DNA from 2 places in the Fodinicola feengrottensis genome. Region 2 is predicted to be linked to the other one. Evidence: riboswitches for the same ligand, from Rfam matches in the RefSeq annotation. Region 2 holds a riboswitch; the other holds the start of a gene.

Region 1 (8,533 bases), on a different contig from region 2:
ACCGTACGGTGAAACTCGTGACCGGTCACCGCGGTGCCGGCCGCGAGCAGCACGGAATCGGCCGGCGCGCTCGCATCTCGGTAGCCGAGCGACAGTTTTGGTGTCATCTGGCCGGCCGCGTCCAGCACCGCGCACATCGGGTGACCGTCAAGTTCCCGGGCCAGATAAAGCAATCCCGCGCATTCGGCCGCGATTGGGCCGCCGGCGGCAGCCAGCGCCGCGACCTCCTTGCGCAATATCTCGTTAGCGGACAACGCTTGGGCGTGCATCTCCGGAAAGCCACCGCCGATCACCACCGCGGCCGTACGCTCAGGAAGGTGCGAGTCGTGCAGTGGGTCGAAAGGGACCACCTCGGCACCGGCGGCAGCGAGCAACTCGGCGGTTTCCGCGTACGAGAAGGTGAAAGCCGGACCCGCCGCGATCGCCACCACCGGCCGGGTAGGCGAGGAGTGCGGTGTCGGCACCCACGGGCTGCCGCCAAGAGGTCCAGCCGTACGAGCCAACGCGACCACCGCTTCCAGATCCACCGCCGCGGCGATCGCGGCACCCAGTCGGTCCACAGTGGACACCGCCGCGTCGGCGCGCTCGGCGGCCGGGACCAGACCAAGGTGCCGCGAGGGTGCCGCCACCGCGTCGTCCCGGCGCAGCGCGCCGAGCACCGGCATGTCCAGTTCTTCCAACGCGGCTCTCAATATCTCTTCGTGCCGGTCTGAGCCGACCCGATTCAAGACGACTCCACCGATGCGCAGTTTCCGGTCGTACGAGCGAAATCCAGCGACCAGAGCGGCCACCGACCGGCCCTGCGCTGCCGCGTCGACGACAAAAAGCACAGGAGCGTCCAAAAGCGCCGACACATGTGCGGTTGAGCCAAAAGCGGTGGTCCCGCGGCCGTCGTAGAGGCCCATTACGCCCTCGATGACAGCGATATCCGCGCCGGCGGCGCCATGCAAGAAAAGCGGTTCGATCAGGTTTTCGCCGCACAACACTGGATCCAGGTTCCGGCCGGGGCGCCCGGCGGCCAGCGCGTGGTAACCCGGGTCGATGTAGTCCGGCCCGATCTTGTGCGGCGACACGGTAAAACCACGCGATGACAGAGCCGCCATCAGGCCAGTAGCCACGGTTGTCTTGCCATGCCCCGAAGCGGGCGCGGCGACCACCAGCCGGGGAATGCTCACCATTCGATCCCCCGCTGCCCCTTCTGCCCACTGTCCATCGGGTGTTTTACCTTGGTCATCTCGACGACCATGTCGGCCGTGTCGATCAGCGGCCCGGCCGCGTCCCGGCCGGTGATCACGACATGCTGGTGACCGGGCCGCTCCCGCAAGGTGGTCACCACCTCGTCGACTTCGACCCAGCCCCATTTCATCGGATAGGTGAACTCGTCCAGCACATAGAAGTCGTACGTCTGGGCGGCCAGATCGCGTTTGATCTGTGCCCAGCCCTCGGCCGCACTGGCCGCGTGGTCGTCCTGCCTCCCAGGTCGTTGAATCCACGACCAGCCCTCGCCCATCTTGTGCCAGCCGACCGCGCCGCCCTCGCCAGTCTGCTCATGCAGCCTTCCCAGCGCTCGAAAAGCCGCTTCTTCGCCGACCTTCCATTTGGCGCTCTTGACAAACTGGAAGACCCCGATCGACCATCCCTGGTTCCACGCCCGCAACGCCATGCCGAAGGCCGCGGTGGACTTGCCCCGCATCGGTCCGGTGTGGACGATCAGCAGCGGCCGGTTTCGGCGTTGTCGAGTGGTGAGGCCGTCTTCGGGCACATCGGTCGGTTTTCCCTGTGGCATCAGGCTGCTCCAGTGAACGTACGAACCGAAGCCGCGAGGGTGTCCGCGGCCAGTTCCTCCAACCGCACCGCCGGTCCGCCCAGCGCCATGGCGAGTTTCCCAGCCAATCCCAGCCGAACTGGCCCACTTTCGCAGTCGACCACCACGGCCGCGGTCCCCTCGGCGGCCAACAATGCGGCCGTACGATAGGCGTCTTCGAGGTCGCCACCACCGCGCCGGGTCGCCCGGCCGTCGGTGACGACCACCATCAACGCCCGCCGCCGGGGATCACGCAGGCGCTCGACCCGCAGGACTTCCCGTGCCCGCAACAAACCGGCGGCCAGCGGCGTACGCCCGCCGGTCCGCAAAACAGTCAGACGTGCGGCCGCGGTGTCCACGGAGGACGTGGGCGGCAGCGCGAGTTCAGCGCTGTCACCGCGAAAAGTCACCAGACCGACCTTGTCCCGGCGCTGGTACGCGTCTAGCAGCAACGAAAGCACCGCCCCCTTGACCGCACCCATCCGGGACCGGGCAGCCATCGAGCCGCTGGCGTCCACCACAAACAGGACGAGGTTGGACTCGCGCCCCTCTCGGCGGGCAAGGCGCAGATCCTGGCGGCGCAGAATCAAGCCGGCACTCGTACGGCCGCGAGCTTTTTGCTGCGGTGCGGCGGCAATCATCGTCGAGACGAGGTGCAGACGGCCGGCTTTGCCGGTCGGCCGGCTGGATCCGGTCACCCGGCCGACATCCGTCTTCGCCCGGGAACGTCGACCGGCGGCGCCGCTGCCCACCCCTGGCACCTCCAGCCGGCGGGTCCGGAAAGTGTCGGTAGGGGCGGCAAAAGACTCGCCCGGCGCTGGCATCGGCCGCTCGGGCGCAGAGCCGGAATCAGTCGGGGAGCTGGAGTCTGCCGGCGCGGGACTGTCCTGCGGTGCCGGCGCCCCACCCGGACCGTCATCGTGGGGATCATCGTCGTTCGAATGATCATCGAGCGCGTTGTCGAGTTGCTCCTCATCCAGACCGGGAGCGTCGAACGGATTTCGCCGGCGCCGGTGCGGCAACGCCAACCGGGCGGCCATTCGTACGTCATCTCCATCGACCACGCTCCGCCCTTCCCAGGCGGTGTGTGCGACGGCCGTACGAGCGATGACGATGTCCGCTCGCAGCCCGTCGACTTCGAATGAGGCACACACCGATGCGATCTGGCGCAGGACCGCGTCCGGAAGTGCCACCTGAGCGAGAAGTTCCCGAGCGGTCAGAATGCGAGACGCCAATTCGCTTTCGGCGGCCGAAAACCCGGCAGCGAAAGAAGTTGGATCAGCATCGAACGACAGTCGTCGGCGAACTACTTCGGCGCGGGCGTCCACCTCTCGCGGGGCGGCCACCTCGACGGTCAGCCCGAACCGGTCGAGCAGCTGCGGCCGGAGCTCACCCTCCTCCGGATTCATCGTGCCGACCAGCAAGAACCGCGAGCGGTGCCGGATCGAGACACCTTCACGCTCCACATAGGACATGCCAAGTGCGGCCGCGTCCAACAAAAGGTCCACCAGATGGTCGCCGAGCAGGTTCACCTCATCGACATAGAGCAGGCCGCGATGGGCGGCGGCCAGCAGCCCCGGCTCGTACGCCTTCACGCCCTCGGCCAGCGCACGCTCGATGTCAAGTGCTCCCACCAGCCTGTCCTCGCTTGCGCCGACCGGCAACTCGACCAGTCTGGCCGGCCGGCTTTCCCGCGGACCGGCGAAATCGTGTGGGCCGTCCGGACAGTCCGGGTCGATATCGGCCGGGTCACAGCTGAAACGGCAGCCGCTGACCACCTCCACCGCGGGCAACACCGCGGCGAGAGCCCGCACGGCGGTGGACTTGGCGGTGCCTTTTTCGCCGCGTACCAACACTCCACCGATCGCGGGGGAGACCGCGTTGAGCACCAACGCCAACCGTAGGTCGTCCATGCCGACGACGGCGCTGAGCGGGAAAATGGGGGCAGTCACTGCGCTCCTCATGCGGGTGGTCCCGGTGGTACGAACGGCAGACCAGCCGGTGGGCCGTCCGAGATCAGCCGCATCACCGCGGCGGTGTCCAGGTGGTCGGCAATCAGATCGCCCACCAGATCGAGCCATCGTTGGCGTATATCGGCGAAACAAACCTCACCTGGTACAAAGCGCCGGCCGGCCTGCGCGGCGGTCTCGGCCAGGAAGGCTCGCCGGAAACCGTCGTTTTCCAAGACGCCGTGCCAACTGGTCCCGCAGACCGTGCCGGCTGAACACCCATCAAGGAAAGCCTCGCCGCCTGCCACCGAAACCCGGCCGTGCCGAATCTCGTACGCGTGCACCGGTTGCCCGTACGCCTGCCCCGAAGGACGGCCGAGCACCTTTTCTGGTCCAAAGTGGACAGTGGTGGGCAGCAGGCCGAGGCCGGGCACGATTCCCTGCCGGCTTTCCACCTCGTCGTCGATCGAGCCCGCCAACATCTGGTAGCCACCGCAGATCCCGAGGACCGGCCGTCGCTGGGCGGCCCGTCGTACGATCGCATCGGCGAGCCCGTTTTCCCTTAGCCAGGCCAGATCCGCGACGGTGGCACGGGTGCCTGGCAGGATCACCAGATCCGCATCGGAAAGTTCCTCCGGCCGGGTGACAAACCGCAGCACCACGCCCGGCTCGGCGACCAGCGGGTCCACGTCGGTGAAATTCGAGACGCGCGGAAAGCGGACCACCGCGACGCGCAGCACATCCTCGCCGACCGGCGGCGCCACCGCTGGCCGCTCGGCAGTCAGGGCGAGCGAATCCTCGGCGTCCAGCCAAAGGCCGGGTACCCACGGCAGCACACCGAGCACCGGCCGCCCAGTCAACCGGCGCAGCGAGTCCAGACCCGGTCCGAGCAGCCGAGCGTCACCGCGGAACTTGTTGACCACGAAACCAGCCAGCAACGCCTGGTCCGCCGGCTCCAGCAGCGCCAGAGTGCCAAACATGGCAGCGAAAACGCCACCCCGGTCGATATCTCCCACCACCAGGACAGGCAGCCCCGCGGCGCGCGCCAAGCCCATGTTCGCGATGTCGGTGTCCCGCAGGTTGATCTCGGCGGGCGAGCCGGCGCCTTCACAGATCACCACGTCGTAACGCGAACGCAGGTCGCTAAGCGACTCCAGCGCCGCTTCCCGGAGGCGGGTTTTTAGCTGCCGGTACGAAAGCGCGCTGACCTCGGCGATCGGATGGCCGAGCAGGATCACCTGACTATGCCGATCGCTGCCGGGTTTGAGCAGAACCGGGTTCATCACCGCTTCCGGTTCGATCCGGGCGGCCGCCGCCTGCGCGGCCTGCGCCCGGCCGATTTCGGCGCCATCGCGGGTGACCATGGAATTCAGCGACATGTTCTGGGCTTTGAAAGGCGCGACTTTCACGCCCTGGCGGGCCAACCATCGACACAGTCCGGCCGTGACGATGCTCTTGCCCGCGTCTGAGGTGGTCCCGGCGACCAGCAGAGCGCCACTCACGTCGCGACCTTGCGGGCCATCGCGAAAAGAATGGCAGCGGCGACTCCCACCAGACGGGACAGCCGCACTGCCCGGCCAATGTCCTGGACCGTCGGTTCGCGCCCATCTCCCAGCACACCACGAATTTCCACCCGGTCGCCGTACCGGTTCACGCCCCCGAGCCGGACGCCCAAGGCACCCGCGAAAGCCGCTTCGCACTGGCCCGCGTTTGGGCTCGGGTGCCGGCCGCCGTCCCGGATCATCGCGGTCACCGCGGCACGCGGGCTGCCGTCAACGGAACCCGCGAGGGCAGCGGCCAAAAACCCGGTCAACCGGGCCGGCACCCAGTTCACCAGATCGTCGAGTTTCGCAACGGCCCAACCGAAACGCTCATATCGCTCGTTATGGTGACCAATCATCGCGTCCAGCGTGTTAATCGCTCGATAAGCCAGCAGCCCCGGCACCCCCGCCACCGCACCCCAGAACAGCGGCGCCACCACCGCGTCGGAGGTGTTCTCCGCGATCGACTCGACCGTCGCCCGACTGAGCTCGGCCACCCCGAGACCGGCCGCGTCCCGACCGCAGAGGTGGCTAAGGCGCGTACGCGCACCAGCCAGGTCGTCGGCGGCCAGCAGGGCCCGCATCCGGGCGCCCTCACGCGCCAACGACGTGCCACCCAACACTGCCCAGGTGCCGGCCGCGGTCATCGCGATCGCCGGCAGCGGTGTGCGGGCCGTACGCGCGAGGACGACGCCAGTGAGCCCCGCAGCGCTCACCAAGGCCCCACCGTAGACGGCTCCGCTGCGCCGGCTGTCCGCCCACACTCGCCGCTCCAGTGCGGCCGCGACCTGCCCAAACGCGGCTACCGGATGGCCGCGCCGGGGATCGGCGAGGGCCAGGTCCAACAGGGTCCCCGCGAGCAGGCCGACCGGGAGCGTCCACCGGGACGCGGCCATCGCGAAACCTTCCTCGGGGTGTCCGCGCCCCAGGACGAAGGGATCGACGACCGGAGTTCCTGGCTCACCGGGCTCGCACCCGGCTGACAGTGGCGGGACCGCGCCGGAGTCGCACCGGCTTCCTCCCTGGTCATCGACGAACCTTCGCAGGCAACCACAGCCGTTTCGGCACTGTCAAGGCGGCCGCCTATGACCACCGCCACGCCCGATGGGTCCTGTTCCATTTTTGGGGCACCTTGCGGAGATGGATCCAGATCCCACCCAACCGCTTCGGCCGCTCCCTCGTACGGACCCGAAAGCACGTTCCAACGCCGACATCCCGATATTCGCCGCGTCCCGGGCGACATCCACGCCACCAGCGACAATGTCTCGTCACGCGGGCGAGATTTCGCTGCCCTCGGGCACAAAGAAGGACGCGACCAAGTCGCGTCCCAGCTGATCGTCCCGCGCGCGTCGGCGGTCAACGCGCAGGCCAGCGACAGAGAGTGCCTACTGAACAGGGAAGTTCCCGACAGGGGAACGAAAGTGCGCCGGGCCGGTCGGGGGCCCGGTCCGGCGCAGATACCAAGATATACGTATGTGCTGACATAAACAACCGCTTCCCGGAGCAGGGCGGGTTAAACTTCCGGTAAACCCCACACAGTGCCAGCCTTGCTGTGTTTGGGTCATGCCGTACGGATATCTGGTGGCACAGATCGGCTCCGGAAGGGCAAGACAGATGACGGAAGCAGCGGTCGATCCGGCTGGCGACACCCGGGGCACGGCGGTGAACGGTCGCGCGGCGGTGGTCACCCTCACCTATCTCGGCTTCACGCTGCAACTCCTGCAAGTCGGAATAGTGCCGTTGTTACCCACCATTGGCAAACAACTGCACCTCGGTGTCGCCGATACCTCCTGGCTGGTGACCTCGTCGCTGTTGGCCGGCGCGGTGGCGCTGGCGGTGATCAGCCGGCTCGCCGATCTTTACGGCAAGAAACCAATGATTATGGTGTCTCTCGCGCTGGTGCTCGCCGGCTGCCTGATCGACTGTTTCGCGACCAGCTTCCCGCTGCTGATCCTCGGCAGGGTGTTAATGGGAGCGCAGTTCCCGATGCTGGCGCTCCCGGAGGCGATTGCCAGCGACACCATGCCGAAAAAGCGCGCGCAGCTCACGATCGGCGCGATCCACGCCGGCAACGGGGTCGGGATCGGCGGCGGCATCCTGTTGGGCGCGCTGGTCGGCATTCACCCCACCGCCTGGCGGTCCTTTTTCGTCATCGGAATTATCACGGTCGTCATCGGGATGGCTGCGACCGGTTGGCTCGTACGAGATTCCCGGCATCGGGCGGCCGGCCGGCTGGACCTGACCGGCGCGGTACTGCTGGCGCTCTCGCTGGTCGGCATTCTGCTCGGCCTCAGCAAAGGACCCACCTGGGGCTGGGGATCGCCGCGAGTGGTCGCATTGCTGGTGGCCGGGGTCGTGTTGTTGCTGCTCTGGCTGGTTTCGGCCGGGCGGGCGAAGAATCCGCTGATCCGGCTGAGCGACATTCTGAAGCCGCACGTGAGAGTGCCGTATCTCATGACATTCCTCATCGCCTTCGGTGTCTACGGCTCGCTCTCCGCGGTCACCAGGCTGGCGCAGACCCAGCCGGCGGTGGCCGGTTTCGGCTACGGATTCACGATCCTGCAGACCGCGTGGTTCGCGGTCCCGCAGACAATCGGCGCCATCGTGGGGATAATGTTGCTCCAGCGGCTGACCAGGCGCGGCAGCATGGCGGTGTCCGCGTGTGTGGGCGTCGGCCTCAATGCCCTGTCATTTGTGGCCTTCGCGGTGCTCGCCGGCGCCCCGATCGCCGTTTTGACCGCACAGGGCGTTTATTCGATGGGCACCGCGATCGCGCTCGCCACCACCCAGATCCTCATTGTCGGCGCGGTGCCGGCGTCCGAGTCCGGGGTCGCGCTGGGGATCTCCATTGTCGCGTACGCGGTGGGAAACTCCTTCGGCAGCGACATCGTCGGCCTGCTGCTGAGCGCCTTCGGCGGCGCCGGCGGCGCTCCCACCGAGACCGGTTTTCTGGTCAGCTTCTGGGTTTGCTGCGGCGCCAGCCTGCTCGCGCTCGCCATCGGCGGCTCACTGGCCGTCAGGTCCAGGATCAGCGGCGCGGCGGCTCATGCCGCCGGCTGACCCGGGTCGGCGGGCCCGCCGATTTCGTCCGCTCCACCGCTTTGCGGGGCGTACCAGCCGGTGCGGGTCGCGCCGCGACCGTCTCGGCTTCCAGCTCGTCCACCATCCGAAGGCCCGCGAGCGCCCAGCGGACTTCCTGTTTGGCCCGCTCGATCAGCCCGTGGTAGACGTGCACTTTG
Region 2 (8,533 bases):
CGGATCGACTTGCTGGTGACCAAAAACAGCGGTGGTCAGCAGACTGCGGCCAAGCTGACGGCGGCCCGCGAGCTGGGGCTGCCGGTGGTGATCGTACGTCGGCCGAAACTGCCCGCGGTGGCGATCGTCGAGACCGAGGCGCAGGCCGTTGCTTGGCTGGAAAACGTCATTCCGGATAGCGGCGGGGCGTGAAGACGACCGTTTCGCCGCCGCGCTGCACCGCGCGCGTACGGGACGACCCGACGATCAGCAGCGTCCGCATGTCCACATCGGACGATTGCAAATCGGCCAGCCGGACGACTCGTACGCTTTCGCCGGCGCCGCCGACATCGCGGCCGATGACCACCGGCGTGTCCGGATTTCGGTGTTTGAGCAGGACATCCCGGGCCGCGGTGACCTGGTGCGTACGACTGCGGGATCCGGGGTTGTAGATCGCCACCACCAGATCGGCCTCGGCGGCCGCGGCCAGCCGCTGTTCGACCACCGACCAGGGTTTGAGCCGATCGGACAGCGACAACACGCAGTAGTCGTGCCCGAGCGGTGCGCCGATCCGGCTGGCGACCGCCTGGGCGGCGGTGACTCCGGGCAGCACGCGTACCGGTACGCCGGCGAAGTGCGGCTCGCAAGCCACTTCCAGAACCGCTGTGGCCATCGCGAAAACGCCTGGATCGCCGGAGGAAACCACGGCCACCTGGCGACCGCTGGCGGCTAGCTTCAGAGCCACCGCGGCGCGCTCCGCCTCTACCCGGTTGTCGGATGGATGCCTTGTCTGGTGCGGATTCGGTGGCACTCGATCGAGATAAGGTCCGTATCCGACCAAATCGTCGGCCTCGGCCAGCGCGGCTCGCGTTTCCGGCGTCAGCCATGGCTGTCCGGCCGGCCCGAGGCCGACCACGACGACCCCTGCTTTCTTTGGTGCTTCGGGACGGCCGCTGGGAAGCAGGGCAAGGGAAAAGTAGGGCACATCCGCCGGATCCACTGTGGACAATGACGCGGTCCGTTGCTGGTCCGTAGTGGCTTTCTCGACGTACCAGGCGTCGTCCAGCCGGCCTGCTGCGGCGAGTGCGGCTCGTACGCCCGCGAAGGTGCGGCCCAGCTTCACAACCGCGGCCGTATCGGTGTCGGCGAGCCGGCGGGCGAGTTCGGCCGGCGGCAAAGTTCCCGGCAGAATGGTCAAAACCTCGTCGCGCTCGGCCAGTGGCCGCCCTAACTCAGCGGCAGCCGCGCTGACCGAGGTCACGCCCGGCACAACTTCGGTGGGGTAGCGATCGGCGAGCCGTTTGTGCATGTGCAGGTAAGAACCGTAGAAGAACGGGTCGCCCTCGCAGAGCACGACGACATCGCGGCCGGCGTCGAGGTGGGTGGCCAGCCGAGCCGCCGCGGCCGTGTAGAACTCGTCGATCGCGCCTTGATAACCACCTGGATGGTCGGTCGTCTCGGTGGTCACCGGATAGACGAGTTTTTCCTCGATCTGGCCGGCGCGTACGTACGGCTCGGCTATCCGCCGCGCGATGCTCCGGCCGTGCCGGGCGCAGTGGTAGGCGATCACGTCGGCGGCGCCGACTAACCGGGCTGCCTTGACCGTCACCAGCTCCGGATCGCCCGGCCCGAGGCCCACGCCGTAGAGCCGGCCGGCCGGTTTTCGTTCTGCCACGGAAGGAAATCACTCCTGTTCGGTTGCGAGGGCGTTGACCGCGGCCACCGCCATCGCGCTGCCGCCACGGCGACCGTGGACGACGATGTGTGCCAGGCCGCTCGGATGTTCGGCGAGTGCGCGCTTCGACTCGGCCGCACCGACGAAACCGACCGGCAGGCCGAGCACCGCGGCGGGCCGGCCAGCGCCCTCCTCGATCATTTCCAGCAGCCGGAACAGCGCGGTCGGCGCGTTGCCGATCGCCACCAGCGAGCCTTCCAGCCGGTCTCGCCACAGCTCCAAGGCAGCAGCACTCCGGGTCGTACCCAGGTGTGCGGCCAGTTCTGGGACCCGCGGATCGGTCAAGGTGCAGATAACCTCGTTGCTGGCCGGCAACCGGCGGCGGGTGATGCCACTGGCCACCATCGCCGCGTCACAAAGGATCGGCGCGCCGGCTCGCAGTGCTGTCCGAGCGGCCTTGCCCGCATCTGGTGACCAGGCCAAATCCGCCACCAGGTCAGTCATGCCGCAAGCGTGGATCATCCGTACGGCGACCTTCTCCAGCTCAGCCGGCAGATGGCTGAGATCCGCCTCGGCGCGGATGGTCGCGAAGGACCGCCGGTAGATTTCCGGCCCGTCCTTGAGGTAGTCGATCATCGAACCGCCCTGATTACCTGTGCTGCGACACCGACACCGACACCTTCGCTTCGCATCTGTCCGTCGACGGTCACGTGGTAGCCCAAGTCGGTCGCCACCACGTCCACCAGCGAACCCGCCGGCCGGCCACATCGTCGGGCACAACCCGACCAGTGCACCGGTCGCCGGCCCGGCGCCAACGCCTTCGCGGCATCGGTGCGTACGTCCGCCAGCGCCTGCGCGCACCGCGGCTTTCCGGCGCAGGCCGTCACGCCCAACCAAGGTGAATCCGGGTCGGTGATCAGGCCGGCCGTGGTCCGAATGCGGCCGCGGAACGCGACGCTTCGCCAAGGTGTGACGCGAAACTCGTCGGCGGCACTGATCAGCGTGGCCACCTGTTCGGCGTCGAGGCGGCCCAGCGGCACACCGACGACCGACACGCCGTCGTACGCGCCAACGGGGGTTGGCTGGCGGCCGCTGAGGCGCGGCATCGAGGCTGGTGGGCGGCCCATCCGGCGGCCGATCGCAGCCGGACCATCGGCCAGTTCGGCCAGCCGCCACGCTGTCGAGCCCTGTGCGGCTCGCTCGGCCAGGAACGCCTCAGCCGCGCCACGTACGACATCGACGGCCTGGTCCGGGCGTACCCGCAGGCCGGTGTCCAGGCCAGCGAGTACGAGCGCGAGCTGGTCGCGGGCGACCGAGAGCAGCCCGATGTCCGCGCCCAGCCCGATCACATCGCGGCGTCCGTCGTCCACGACGAGCAGGAACCGGCCCGGCAGCTCGGCCAGGCCAGCCGTGTCACACAGCACCGTGTCGAGCATGCTGACCAGCGGAAATATGTCCAGCAAACCCTGGCCATCCCACCCGCTGAGCGGGCTGGCGATGATGTTTCGTACCCGCTCGTGGGACTCGGACGGCAGCAGGCCGGCGCCGGCCAGCCTTTCGGCGAGGTCACCCGCGCCGGCCAGCCCCCGGACCTGCACGTTTGCGCGCGAAGTCAACTCGAGAGTGCCGTCGCCCAGCTCGACCGCCGCATCGCGGAGCAAGGCAAGCTGCGCGGCGCTCAGGCGGCCGCCCGGGACCCGTACGCGAGCGAGGCCGCCGTCCGCGGCGGCATGCAGTCGGAGCGCTCCCGGACACCGGTCGACGGCGCCGTCACGCGAGGCAAGGGCGGACACCTGCCGGATACTACGTGCCCGGTCCGGCCTGTCGTCGCTCCCTGACTGACCGGTTAGAGTTTGGCGGTCAGGCCCAACTTCATACCGCCACCACAGCGACGACGGTGCAGGAAGCCGGTGCGAATCCGGCGCGGTCCCGCCACTGTCATCAGGTCAGCTTCAGCTGACCCGTGAGCCAGGAACTGGCCGCCGTCGCTCTCTCGACCCGGGGCGCGGACCCCGAGGGAGGATCCGCGATGTCCAGCGCCCGCGGCCAGATCTTGCTGCTCTCCACGTCGGATACGGACCTGCTGTCGGCGCGCGCGGCCGCCGTTGGCTACCGGCTGGCGAACCCGGCCCGTACGACCGTTGACGACCTGCCGGCGCTGCTGGCCGGCGTGCGGCTGGTGGTCGTCCGCATTCTGGGCGGCCGGCGGGCCTGGGAGGACGGCCTGGACCACCTGCTGGCCGGATCGCTGCCGGTGGTCGTGTTGAGCGGCGAGCAAACGCCGGACGCCGAGCTGATGGAGCTCTCGACCGTCCCCATCGGCGTGGCCGCCGAGGCGCATGCGTACTTGGCGCATGGTGGTCCCGGCAACCTCGCGAACCTGCACCACTTTTTGTCAGACACGATTTTGTTGACTGGCTTTGGTTTCGTGGCTCCGGAACCGATGCCGCTGTGGGGCGAGCTGGAGCGTACGAGCAACGGCTCCGGCCCGGTGGTGGGTGTGCTCTACTACCGCGCGCACCACGTGGCCGGGAACACCGCTTTCGTGGAGGCGCTGTCCAGCGCGATAGAGGATGCCGGTGGGCAGGCTTTGCCGCTGTACTGCGCGTCTTTGCGGACCGCGCCACCGGAAATGCTCGCTGTCCTGCGTAAAGTCGACACGCTGGTGGTGACTGTACTGGCAGCTGGCGGAAGTACGCCGGCGGCGGTGACGGCCGGCGGCGAAGATGACGCCTGGGATGTCGGCGCCCTCGCCGAGTTGGACATTCCGATTCTGCAGGGCCTTTGCCTGACCAGCGACCGGGCCACCTGGGCGGAGAACGACAGCGGCCTGTCGCCCATGGACGTGGCTACTCAGGTCGCGGTGCCGGAGTTCGACGGGCGGCTGATCACCGTCCCGTTTTCCTTCAAGGAGACCGATGCGGACGGCCTGACGCATTATGTGGCCGATCCGGAGCGGGCCGCGCGGGTGGCCGGCATCGCGGTCGGGCACGCCCGGCTGCGCCATCTGCCGGCGGCTTCGCGCAAGGTCGTACTGATGTTGTCGGCCTATCCCACCAAACACGCGCGCATTGGCAACGCGGTCGGCCTCGACACACCGGCCAGCGTGGTACGGCTGCTGGAAAAGATGCGGTCGGCCGGGTACGACTTGGGAGACGGGTTTCCGGGCTTGGCGGCCCAGGACGGCGACGCGCTGATGCATGCGCTGATCGCGGCCGGCGGCCAGGATCCGGACTGGCTGACCGAAGAGCAGTTGTCCGGCAACCCGATCCGGATCGCTGCTGAGGTTTATGGCTCCTGGTACGCGACTTTGCCCGCCCAGCTAAGGCAAAGGATCGAGGAGCACTGGGGTCCGCCGCCAGGCCAGCTTTACGTGGACACCACCGGTGAAATCGTGCTGGCCGGCCTGCGCGCTGGCAACGTGGTCGTCATGGTGCAGCCGCCGCGTGGGTTCGGCGCGAATCCCATCGCGATTTACCACGATCCCGACCTGCCCCCAACGCACCACTACCTCGCCGCGTATCGTTGGCTGGCCGAGGAATTCGGCGCGGATGCGATGGTGCATGTTGGCAAGCACGGAAATCTCGAGTGGCTGCCCGGAAAAACTGTCGGAATGTCCGCTTCCTGTGGCCCGGACGCGGCTTTGGGCAACCTGCCGCTGATCTATCCGTTCCTGGTCAACGATCCGGGCGAAGGCACCCAGGCCAAACGGCGGGCGCATGCCACCCTGGTCGACCATCTGGTGCCGCCGATGGCCCGCGCGGAAAGCTACGGAGACCTCGCCCGGCTGGAACAACTTCTGGACGAGCACGCGAATATCGCCGCGATGGACCCGGCGAAACTGCCGGCCATCCGGGCGCAGATCTGGACGCTCATCCAGGCCGCCAAACTCGACCATGACCTCGGTCTCGACGATCGGCCGCATGACGCCGAGTTCGACGACTTCCTGCTGCATGTCGACGGCTGGCTGTGCGAGGTCAAGGACGCGCAGATTCGGGACGGGCTGCACGTTCTCGGGGCTGCGCCGAGCGGGCCGGGCCGGGTCAACCTCGTCCTCGCGATGCTGCGGGCGCAGCAGATCTGGGGCGGCCGGCAGACCCTGCCCGGACTCCGCGAGGCGCTCGGCCTCGCCGAGGACGGGTCAGCCGCGCGGGTCAGCGTGGATGAGCACGAAAACACCGCACGCGCGCTCGTCGAGGCGATGGAAGACCGCGCTTGGGATGCGACCGCGGCAATGGAGACAGTCCACGCCGTTCTCGGTCGGCCCGATAAGACCGTGGCCGAGATCCTCACCTTCGCGGCCACCGAGATCGTGCCGCGGCTGGCTCGTACGACCGACGAAATCGACGCTGTGCTGCACGCCCTGGAGGGCGGTTATGTCCCTGCCGGGCCGAGTGGTTCGCCGTTGCGTGGCCTGGTCAATGTGCTGCCCACCGGACGCAACTTCTATTCGGTGGACCCGAAAGCGGTGCCCAGCCGACTTGCTTGGGAGACCGGCCAAGCGCTGGCCGACTCGCTGGTGGCCCGCTATCGCGCGGACACTGGAGAATGGCCTCGCTCGGTGGGTCTGTCGGTGTGGGGCACCAGCGCGATGCGTACGTCCGGCGACGACATCGCCGAGGTTTTCGCTCTGTTGGGCGTCAGGCCGGTCTGGGACGATGCTTCCCGGCGAGTCACCGGGTTGGCCCCCCTCGACCTGGCTGAGCTTGGCCGGCCGCGAATCGACGTGACCGTGCGGATCAGTGGCTTCTTTCGGGATGCGTTCCCGCACGTGGTGGCAATGGTGGACGACGCCGTCACTTTGGTCGCTGGCCTGCAAGAGTCCGACGAGGACAATTTCGTCCGTGCGCACGTACGCGCCGATGAGGCCGAGCACGGCGATTCCCGGCGGGCCACGCTGCGGGTTTTCGGTTCCAAGCCAGGCACCTATGGCGCCGGCCTGCTGCCTTTGATCGACAGCCGCAATTGGCGTGATAACACCGATCTCGCCGACGTCTACGAAACTTGGGGCGGATATGCGTACGGGCGCGGCGTGGATGGCGCGCCCGCGCGCGAGGCGATGCGCACGGCGTACAAACGGATCGCGGTGGCGGCGAAGAACACCGACACCCGTGAGCACGATATCGCTGACTCCGACGACTATTTCCAGTATCACGGTGGCATGATCGCCACCGTCCAGGCTCTCACCGGCAAGGCGCCGGCCGCGTACATCGGTGACAGCACTCGCCCGGAGTCGGTCCGTACCCGGTCCCTGGTCGAGGAAACGGCCCGGATTTTCCGCGCCCGGGTGGTGAATCCGCGCTGGATCGCGGCGATGCGACGGCATGGCTACAAAGGTGCGTTTGAGCTGGCTGCGACCGTCGACTACTTGTTCGGCTATGACGCGACCGCGGACGTGGTGCCAGACTGGATGTACGAGCAGTTGGCGGCCACGTACGCGCTGGACCCGGAGAACCAGAAATTCCTGAACGAATCCAATCCGTGGGCGTTGCACGGAATTACCGAGCGGCTGTTGGAAGCGGCAAACCGGCAGATGTGGCGCGAGCCCGATCCGGCGACTCTGCAGGCCCTGCAACAGATTTTCCTGGACACCGAAGGCAACCTCGAGGACGGCGGCCCGTCGAGCTGATCGGTGGTGGCTCGAGACTCGGCGCTGTTGATCTTTACTAGTGAATCACGTTGACCGTGGGACAATGTCCCGCACTCGACGTCGAGTGCGGGACACTATCCCGCACTCACCAACCCACACCACGCCAGTTTCGTAGCCAGGACAGTGATCAGGCGGACTGCGGATAGAGCGCCGCCACCCCGCCGGCCAAACCGGCCTGTACGTGCTGGCTCAGCTCGTCGGCGATGATTTCCGGCTCACCGGAGGCGAGGCCGTCCAACGCGATCTTCGCGATCGATGCGGGATCATGCTTCGGGGCGTCGACCTCGCTGGCCATATCGGTGTCCATATAGCCAACGTGCAACGCGCTGACCTGGGTGTTCTGCTTCGCGAGAGCAGTACGTACAGCGTTGGTCAAAGACCATTCGGCGGACTTGGCGGCTGCGTAGGCGGAGAACTCGGGGATGTTGACCCACGACAGCACGGACAACACGTTGAGTATCGCACTGTGGTCGTGTTTTGCCAGCTCTGGGGCGAAAGCGCGGATCATCGCGAGCGTACCGAAGTAATGGGTGTCCATTTCCAGGCGGATGTCGTCGAGTGAACCGTCGAGCATGCCGGATCCGGTGGCCGAACCGGCGTTGTTGACCAGGATGGAGACACCGGTGGCCGTCTTCGCGGCGGCGGCGACCGACTCCGGGTCGGTGATGTCGAGGCGGACCGGGATGGCACCCGGCAGGTCGATCAAGTCGGGGTTGCGGGCGCCGGCATAGACAGTGACACCGCGTTCGATGAGCTGCTGCGCGAGATGCCGGCCGAGGCCGCGGTTGGCTCCGGTGACGAGCGCGGTGTGTCCAGCGAGTTCCATGGCGGGCTCCCAAGAATATCTGAGTTGGTAGTTCCTACTCAGCCAAGAGGGACGCTAGCAGGCTGGATATGGAAGTGCAAGTCAGGGTAAGGTAGGTCTTGTGGTTACTCCGAAGATGCTGGACTCGGCCTGTTCCATCGAACGCACCCTCGGCGTGCTCGGGGAGCGATGGACATTCCTGATCCTGCGCGAGGCGCTGGCTGGTACGACCAGGTTCGCGCAGTTCCGCGAGGCGCTGGGCGTCGCGCCGGACGTGCTGACGGCCCGGCTCAACACGCTGGTCGACTACGGCGTGATGGCCCGAGAGCCTTATCAGGAACCCGGCAGTCGGCCCCGTGACGCGTACCGCCTCACCGACTCCGGCCGGGAGTTGATCCTGGTGCTGGCCGCCCTGCAACAGTGG

Evidence for each region. Region 2 has a riboswitch for cobalamin ahead of cobN (cobaltochelatase subunit CobN). Riboswitches for the same ligand answer to the same signal wherever they lie in the genome.
Region 1: it holds a riboswitch for cobalamin, as region 2 does, so the genes downstream of both, ABD301_RS04910 (cobalamin biosynthesis protein) here and cobN (cobaltochelatase subunit CobN) in region 2, are expected to answer to the same signal.

What each region holds. Positions count from the first base shown of each region.
Region 1 is NZ_BAAANY010000003.1:86,956-95,488, forward strand. It holds gene ABD301_RS04890 (cobyrinic acid a,c-diamide synthase CobB) at 1-1,178, opposite strand, end outside; gene cobO (cob(I)yrinic acid a,c-diamide adenosyltransferase) at 1,172-1,786, opposite strand; gene ABD301_RS04900 (putative cobaltochelatase) at 1,786-3,768, opposite strand; gene ABD301_RS04905 (cobyric acid synthase) at 3,765-5,255, opposite strand; gene ABD301_RS04910 (cobalamin biosynthesis protein) at 5,252-6,190, opposite strand; cobalamin riboswitch at 6,222-6,343, opposite strand; gene ABD301_RS04915 (MFS transporter) at 6,909-8,354, shown strand; gene ABD301_RS04920 (PadR family transcriptional regulator) at 8,323-8,533, opposite strand, start outside.
Region 2 is NZ_BAAANY010000020.1:408,598-417,130, reverse strand. It holds gene ABD301_RS26025 (cobalt-precorrin-6A reductase) at 1-192, shown strand, start outside; gene ABD301_RS26020 (precorrin-2 C(20)-methyltransferase) at 167-1,654, opposite strand; gene ABD301_RS26015 (precorrin-8X methylmutase) at 1,664-2,290, opposite strand; gene ABD301_RS26010 (precorrin-3B synthase) at 2,287-3,447, opposite strand; cobalamin riboswitch at 3,533-3,652, shown strand; gene cobN (cobaltochelatase subunit CobN) at 3,684-7,283, shown strand; gene ABD301_RS26000 (SDR family oxidoreductase) at 7,432-8,130, opposite strand; gene ABD301_RS25995 (winged helix-turn-helix transcriptional regulator) at 8,231-8,533, shown strand, end outside.